DNA from 2 places in the Peribacillus sp. YIM B13472 genome. Region 2 is predicted to be linked to the other one. Evidence: riboswitches for the same ligand, from Rfam matches in the RefSeq annotation. Region 2 holds a riboswitch; the other holds the start of a gene.
What was found. A riboswitch is a leader RNA that binds a small molecule or an ion and turns the genes downstream of it on or off. The one in region 2 is predicted to bind S-adenosylmethionine.
Positions count from the first base shown of each region.

Region 1: it holds a riboswitch for S-adenosylmethionine, as region 2 does, so the genes downstream of both, ACFX4I_RS21975 (5-methyltetrahydropteroyltriglutamate--homocysteine S-methyltransferase) here and metK (methionine adenosyltransferase) in region 2, are expected to answer to the same signal.

Region 1 is NZ_JBHZPG010000037.1:31,065-35,469, reverse strand. It holds gene ACFX4I_RS21990 (MIP/aquaporin family protein) at 1-152, opposite strand, end outside; gene ACFX4I_RS21985 (glycerol-3-phosphate responsive antiterminator) at 378-920, opposite strand; gene ACFX4I_RS21980 (hypothetical protein) at 1,085-1,513, opposite strand; SAM riboswitch class I at 1,689-1,790, shown strand; gene ACFX4I_RS21975 (5-methyltetrahydropteroyltriglutamate--homocysteine S-methyltransferase) at 1,873-2,976, shown strand; gene ACFX4I_RS21970 (ArsR/SmtB family transcription factor) at 3,030-3,332, shown strand; gene ACFX4I_RS21965 (MFS transporter) at 3,485-4,405, shown strand, end outside.
Region 2 is NZ_JBHZPG010000021.1:31,520-35,924, reverse strand. It holds gene ACFX4I_RS16435 (gamma carbonic anhydrase) at 143-661, shown strand; gene metK (methionine adenosyltransferase) at 1,202-2,395, opposite strand; SAM riboswitch class I at 2,558-2,720, opposite strand; gene pckA (phosphoenolpyruvate carboxykinase (ATP)) at 3,151-4,405, shown strand, end outside.

The DNA of each region.
Region 1 (4,405 bases), on a different contig from region 2:
CCCATGGTAACAGCCAATCCCCACGCAATCGTGATAACGATCCAGCCGGCATCTTTTGCATAGGATCCCTTTAAGGATGAACCAGCCCCAATGCCCGCTCCGAATAAAACTAATATCATCGTACCTAACACTTCTCCCCAAAATGGAGTCATGAATAAAACCCCTCCCCTGATAAATTTTTAAACCTTGCCAACAAATAAAAGGAGACCCACAGCAGAACTATCTTCATAAAAAAAATTATGAATAGATCTGTTGTGAATCTCCTAGTCTCCGTCACATATATTAACTTGTACTGTAAAATATACTAGTTTATGAAAACGCTGTCAATATTTTGTGAAAAATTAATCCTATTTTTCTGTATTTTTTTAGTTCCCCTATTAAACGATATCCCATAATTCAGTTTTGGAAGTGGTAATTGACGATGCTCCTGCATCAAGGGCGTTCAGGACTTCATCCGAAGTACGTATGAGGCCGCCTGCAAAAATCGGTGTCTGCAATCGTTCCTTCACTTCTTTTATCATCCATGGCATAGCGCCCGGCAATACTTCGATATAATCCGGCTTGGTTTTCTGCACCAGCTTATAACTTTTCTCAAGCGCATGTGAATCTATTAAAAAGATTCGCTGGATGGCAATGACCCCCTTTTGCTTCGCCTTCAATATAACGCTTGATTTAGTCGAAATCAGCCCATATGGATTATATTCCTGACAAATGAATTCTGTCGCGTACTCATCACTTCTTATGCCATGGATCAAATCGACATGATAAATCATTTTCTTATTATGCTGCTTTGCCATCATACTTACGTTTTTCAATTGTGATATATGCAAATCAAGAAACACACCTATTTCATAGGAACTTTCTAAAAATCTTTCGAAATCCTTCATGCTTGCTGACGCAGGCAAAATCTTCTGATCCATCATTATCCTCCTCATTCCCAGAAAAACTCAAAACTTCAAGTCATTTAGTATATTTTAAAGAGCTTGATTTATCAAACACATTTTTTCATGACCAATGTCACCATAACACTATCATACATGGCACACCCTTTATAGTTTTCGGCTAAGGATGTATGTAACCTCCATCATAAAGTAAGTTTCATTTTCAATGCGCCTTCGACGAGTTCATACGATTTAATTGTGCCAACGGGAATTTTTCTCACGATGTTCCAAGCATTAACATTCATTTTGATCGTTCTTTTTTCAAATTCAAAAAATGGCGGTCTGTTAAATATCCTTTGGTTGATGAAATTCCTGTCAATTGGTTCCATTTCCACTAATTCAAATAAAATCGTTCTTTTTTCCACATGAACCGGTTTTAATGTAATCCGGAAAGCTACGTTTTTCTTAAACATCATTTTCTTCACTTCCATCGTTCCGGAAAGCACTATATGCTTTGGCGTAATCTCGACTTTAATATCTTGACCATATGATTTCATTCTTAAGATTTTCTCTATCATGGCTGCAGTTACCGTTATCGGTATGCCATTTTTGAATGGACTGAATGTACTCACCCTTGCATTCCCCTCCTGCCGCTCCTACTGAACGTCGGTTATAGCATATGCCGGGTTCCCTGATGTAGTTAACATTTCAACCCATATTAATAATCGGTATATTCTAAATCTTCCACCTTCAACACTTGACCTTTATAAAAACTACCTGTATAGTCATAATTAATTTAATAGACAACTCTTATCCAGAGAGGTGGAGGGACTGGCCCTTTGATGCCTCAGCAACAGACTATTTATGTACTGTGCTAATTCCAGAAGTGTAAAAACTTGAAGATAAGAAGAGTATATCGCTTTGCTGCCAACACCTCTTCTTATTTTCAAGAAGAGGTTTTTTATTTTTAAAAGGAAAGAAGGAATGCAACATGTCAATCACATTAACGAAAGCACCATTCAGGGCCGATCACGTAGGAAGTTTATTAAGACCAGAACGTTTACATATTGCCAGAAAGCAATTTAAGGAAGGTACCATTTCAGCAGAGCGGCTTCGTGAAGTTGAAACCGAAGAAATCAATCGGATTGTCAATAAACAAATTGAAGTTGGATTAGAGGCAGTGACGGATGGTGAGTTCAGACGAACATGGTGGCACTTTGACTTCCTCGAACATTTAAATGGCATCGAGGGATATGTTACTGAAAAAGGTCTCACATTCGATGGTGTGGAAACAGAGAGATATAACGTTCGCAATACCGGGAAGGTTTCATTCAATCCCGAACATCCCTTCATTCGTGATTTCATTGAATTGAACAAAATCGTGAACGGACGTGCCGTTGCCAAGCAAACGATTCCCAGTCCGAATCAATTATTTGCTGTAGGCATTCATAATGAAGACATCTACCCTGATATTGAAGACTATGCTAATGATATCATCAAAGCGTATCAGCATGCTTTGAAGGCCTTTTATGAAGCAGGTGTGCGTTATCTTCAATTGGATGATGTATATATTGCCAGGCTTTCAGCTCCAGATTTCCAGTTCAAAGATGGAAAATATACGAGGGAACAGTTAATCGATCTTGCACTTCGTGTAATTAATGGCGCATTGGAAGGCAAACCAGAGGACCTTGTCGTCACTACCCACCTGTGTCGTGGAAACTACCAGTCGACTTGGGCGTTTGAAGGAAGCTATGCCCGTATCGCCCCAACATTATTGGCAAAAGAAAAAGTGGATGGATTCTTCTTGGAATATGACGATCAACGCTCAGGGGATTTCAAACCACTGGAATACATTCCAAATGGCGGTGCACGGGTCGTACTGGGTGTCGTCACTTCAAAAAATGGAGAAATCGAAGACAAGGAAGCTGTTAAGGCACGCATTAAAGAAGCCTCGCACTTCGTTCCTCTCGAACAATTATGTTTAAGCCCGCAATGCGGCTTCGCCTCCACCCATCACGGCAACAAGCTGACCGAAGAACAGCAATGGGAAAAGCTGAAATTCGTCGCTGATGTAGCAAAAGAAGTATGGGAATGATTTTTTTTTATTAATCATTTGACATATCGATAATTCTCGATATAATGAAATGTATGAAAACAATCGAGATATTTAAAGCATTATCCAACGAATCCAGGTTGCAAATCTTACAATGGCTCAAAGCGCCTGAACTCCACTTCACCCCTCATGAGGGAATAGATATGAAGGAAACCGGCGTTTGTGTAAGTCAGATTACGGAAAAATTAAACATGACCCAATCCACGGCCTCTCAATACCTCTCGATGCTCCTTAGAGCAGGATTGATTAAAACGGAGCGGATAGGAAAGTTTACGTATTACAAACGAGATGAAGATGCCATCTCAAAAATTACTGATTTCTTGAAAGAAGAAGTATGAAAGTGAACCTGATCCGTACCTTAGAGGGTTGGGTTCATTTTTTTCCTAACAGTTCGATATTTCGCGATATGTTTATTTTTTTATCCATACATATCAACATATTGCGATATGTCTTTATATAAAATTGATCATTAATGAGGAGTGAATCTATTTTGCTTAATACATGGAAAATTTACATGTTGGCGATTATCAGTTTTTTAGTAGGAACATCCGAATTCATCATATCCGGGATTTTGGATAAGATTGCGCATTCTCTTGGAGTGACCCTCGCTGCCGCAGGACAGCTCATTACAATTTTCTCCCTTGTCTACGCAATCGGCACACCCATTCTTATGGCCTTGACAGCAAGTTTAGACAGACGAAAATTAATGTTGTATTCCCTTGGACTATTTGTAGTGGCCAATCTGCTTGCCTTTCTATTACCAGGCTTTGGACCGTTTCTATTTGCACGCATAATCATGGCACTTGGTGCAGGATTGGTTGTAGTCACCGCTCTGAATATTGCCGCTAAGCTTGCTCCGCCAGATAAACAAGCAAGTTCTATTGCGACAGTTGTCATGGGGTTTACAGCTTCCCTTATCATTGGCGTACCTCTCGGAAGAATCATGACGGATGCATTCGGGTGGAAATCCGTCTTTGGCGGAATCGCCCTATTCGGCCTGATTGCCATGATCGTTTTATTCTTTACCATTCCTCCTATCAAAGGGGATAAACCAGTACCACTTCTCCAGCAGCTGGCCCTTCTTAAAAAAAGGAAAGTTGCCCTTGGATTATCGATAACCTTTTTCTGGCTTGGCGGATACTCGATAGCTTATACCTATCTATCCCCTTACCTGCTATCCGTATCGGGGATAAGTGACTCTCTACTTAGCACGGCTTTGCTTATATTCGGTATCGCAAGCCTGATCGGATCAAAGTTTGGCGGATATAGTACGGATCGATGGGGTGTATCATATACACTAATTGGCGGTATGGCGCTGCATATTGTGATGATCATCATGTTATCCATCGTTACGAATTCATTGTTGGGCGTTTTGACAATCCTTACATTATGGTCGTTCGCAGCATGGTCA
Region 2 (4,405 bases):
TATAACCATATTCGTGATTTTCGACAAAAAAGAAATCTAACAAGTTGTACATTGCTATTATAAATAGCCAAGTATATTTGCATACGGTATATTAAAATAATACATAAAAATATTCACTTCGGAAAGGAAATGATTGAAAATGATTATTTATCCGTATAAAGGCAAAGAACCTGAAATCGCTGAAAGCGCTTATATTGCCGAAAATGCTGTAGTGACAGGTGATGTCAAAATCGGCGACGAAACATCCATTTGGTTCAATTCCGTCATTCGCGGTGATGTATCCCCAACCATCATCGGGAAAAAAGTCAGTATACAGGATAACAGCGTCCTGCACCAAAGCCCAAATAATCCATTGATCATCGAGGATGAAGTGACCATTGGCCATCAGGTCATTTTACATAGCTGTAAAATCCGCAAAGGAGCTTTGATCGGCATGGGATCGATCGTACTTGATGAAGCCGAAATCGGCGAAGGTGCATTCATCGGTGCCGGCAGTCTCGTTCCCCAAGGTAAAGTCATTCCACCGAACATGTTGGCATTCGGACGTCCAGCTAAAGTCATTCGCGAAATTAACGAAGAAGATCGCCAGGATATGGAACGCATCGTACGTGAATACGCCGAAAAAGGCCAATACTATAAAACGGCGGAACGAATAAAGTAACTCACGTGTAATTGACTGAAAGTTATGAGTATTGCACTGAAACTCACGAGTAAACGTTCCAAACTCACGAGTAATTGCACTAATTCACGAGTAAATTGCTCGAACTTACGAGTAAATTGCTCTAATTCACGAGTAAACGGCTCGAATTCACGAGTAATTGCTACAAATTCACGAGTAAACCGCTCGAACTCACAAGTAAATGCTGCAAACTCACGAGTAAACGGCTCGAATTCACGAGTAATTGCTACAAATTCACGAGTAAACGGCTCGAACTCACGAGTAAATGCTACATATTCACGAGTAAACGGCTCGAACTCACGAGTAAATTGCTCAACTCACGAGTAAATGCTACAAATTCACGAGTAAACCGCTCGAACTCACGAGTAGTTGACCCAAACAAACTTGTAAACGCCCTGACTCACGGCGTATTGCACGTAACTTGAATTTCTTTGGGATTTCTTGAATTATTCCCGCTGAAGGCAAAATTAATCCATAAAAAAAGGTGCCTCGCTAATTGCGGGACACCTTTTTCTATATGGATTACGCTTGTGCTTTTAATGTTTCTGCTTTGTCCGTGCGTTCCCATGGAAGATCGACATCTGTACGGCCAAAGTGTCCGTAGGCAGCTGTTTGTTTGTAGATCGGGCGACGAAGGTCAAGCATTTTGATGATACCTGCTGGACGAAGGTCGAAGTTAGCGCGAACTAGGTCAACAAGGACTTCTTCGCTAACTGTACCAGTTCCGAACGTATCAATTGAGATAGATACAGGCTCTGCCACACCAATTGCGTATGCCAGTTGAACTTCCGCTTTGTCGGCAAGGCCGGCTGCCACGATGTTTTTCGCAACGTAACGAGCAGCGTATGCAGCAGAACGGTCAACTTTAGTAGCATCCTTACCAGAGAATGCACCGCCGCCGTGACGAGCGTAACCGCCGTAAGTATCAACGATGATTTTACGTCCAGTAAGACCAGCATCCCCTTGAGGTCCGCCAATTACGAAACGGCCAGTCGGGTTGATGAAGTACTTAGTATCGGCATCGATCAATTCAGCTGGAACGACTGCTTTGATCACATGTTCTTTTAGATCGGCTTGAATTTGTTCAAGCGTAATTTCTGCATCATGTTGTGTAGAGATAACGATCGTATCTACACGTACAGGAACGTTATTTTCATCATATTCCACAGTTACCTGTGTTTTACCATCAGGGCGTAGGTAAGCAAGAGTTTCATCTTTACGAACTTGAGCCAAGCGGAATGAAAGTTTATGCGCCAATGAAATCGGAAGCGGCATAAGCTCTTCTGTTTCATTACAAGCAAATCCGAACATAAGACCTTGGTCCCCTGCACCGATTGCATCGATTTCTTCCTCTGACATGTTTCCTTCACGAGCTTCCAATGCTTTGTCGACACCAGCTGCGATATCGGCAGACTGCTCATCAATGGAACTTAACACGGCACAAGTTTCAGCATCGAAACCGTATTTCGCACGTGTGTAGCCAATTCCTTTAATCGTATCACGAACGATACGCGGAATATCCACGTAAGCGGACGTTGTAATTTCACCAGCAACAAGTACAAGACCTGTAGTTACGCTAGTTTCACACGCAACACGTGCATTTGCATCCTTAGCTAGGATAGCATCTAAAATGGAATCTGAAATCTGGTCACAAATTTTGTCCGGATGGCCCTCTGTAACAGATTCAGAAGTAAATAGACGTTTCTTTGACATCATATTTCCTCCTTGGAAGTTAGTATGTTGCAGGCAAAAGCCTGATTTTTACGGAACTCGTTTCCCTCATTAGTTTCAACTATAGACACAGAATTACTTAAAAAAACACAAAAACCTTCCCTGGCAAATGAGGAAAGGTTTAACATTCTGTCTTCTATCCTTTCACTCTTATCGTTCAAGGGTTTTTTACCTTGCTCAGGTTAGCACCATCACCACTATTCCTTGAAGACCTTCGCTTTATTTTCGGCGATCGATCTTGGAGTCAAGTTCAATATGGCAGGTTGCTGGGTTTCAAAGGGCCTGTCCCTCCACCAACTCGGGATAAGAGAATCCGTACAATTTAAGATATTATCGTATCTGGCAGGAACTTGTCAATGCTTTTCTAAAAAGAACATTTCCACCCAGAATGGCGTTCATTTGAAAAAACATGTTGATACAACGTCCTAGAAGGGTTTACAATGCAAAACACGAATAGAAATGCTGTAAATTGCCATTAATAATAAAGGAATGAGCATCCGAAAAGAAACGACATCCTGACTTTCCCTTTAGACATATATTGTTTACTTACTTCCTATTAAAATAAAATTTTCTTCATGAAAGTTTATGCGATAATCCTGAATCGGTTCCTGCCGGATTAAAATGATTAACGCGACCAACTGAAAATAATCACAAATTAAAATAAATAGTATAGACTAATTAAATGAATGTGTTATACTAATTGTAATCTAAAAACTTAAACAAAGGAAGGTACCTCATATATGAATTCTGTAGACGTTTCTAATGAGTTACACCAATTATTAACAGGAAACAATGTGCAAACTCAACTTTCAGTTCCTCAATTGGTCGAAAAAGTATTAAGCAGAAATGAAGGCGTTCTAACATCTACCGGTGCGGTAAAAGCTGAAACTGGCAAATATACAGGTCGTTCACCTAAAGATAAATATATCGTGGAAGAAGCATCAGTTAAAGATAAAGTCGATTGGGGTTCAGTGAACCAGCCAATTTCCGAAGATGTGTTCAATAAACTATATAATAAAGTAGTTGACTACCTAAAAGCAAAAGAAGAGATTTTTGTTTTTAAAGGTTTCGCTGGTGCAGACGAATCATCACGTCTTCCTATCCGTGTTGTTAATGAATATGCTTGGCATAACCTTTTCGCCCATACTTTGTTCATCCGTCCAAACGAAGAGGAACTGAGAGGTCACGAAGCTGAATTCACAATCCTTTCTGCACCTAACTTCAAAGCAGACCCGGAAGTTGATGGAACTGCATCCGAAACTTTCATCATCGTTTCATTTGAACGCCGTACAATCTTGATCGGCGGAACGGAATATGCAGGAGAAATGAAAAAATCGATCTTCTCGATCATGAACTACTTACTTCCAGAGGCTGGAATCCTTCCAATGCATTGCTCTGCTAACGTAGGACGTGAAGGGGACGTCGCTTTATTCTTCGGACTGTCCGGTACAGGCAAAACGACATTGTCTGCAGACACTAGCCGTAAACTGATTGGCGATGACGAGCACGGCTGGTCTTCTAACGGCGTATTCAACATCGAAGGCGGCTGCTATGCTAAAACGATCAACCTTTCACGTGAAAAAGAACCGCAAATTTTCGATGCGATCCGTTTCGGTGCCGTACTGGAAAATGTTGTTGTTGATCCGGATACACGTGAAGCGAACTATGATGACAGTTCATTGACTGAAAACACTCGTGCTGCTTACCAAATGCAAGCGATCGATAACATCGTGAACCCAAGTATTGCAGGACACCCAAATACAATCATTTTCTTGACAGCTGATGCTTCAGGCGTTCTGCCTCCAATCAGCAAGCTTTCCAAAGAACAGGCAATGTTCCACTTCCTAAGCGGATACACTAGTAAATTGGCTGGTACTGAAAGAGGCGTAACTTCACCGGAAGCTACATTCTCCACTTGCTTCGGTTCACCATTCTTACCGCTTCCAGCTACACGCTATGCTGAGATGCTTGGTGATAAAATTGACGAGCACAATG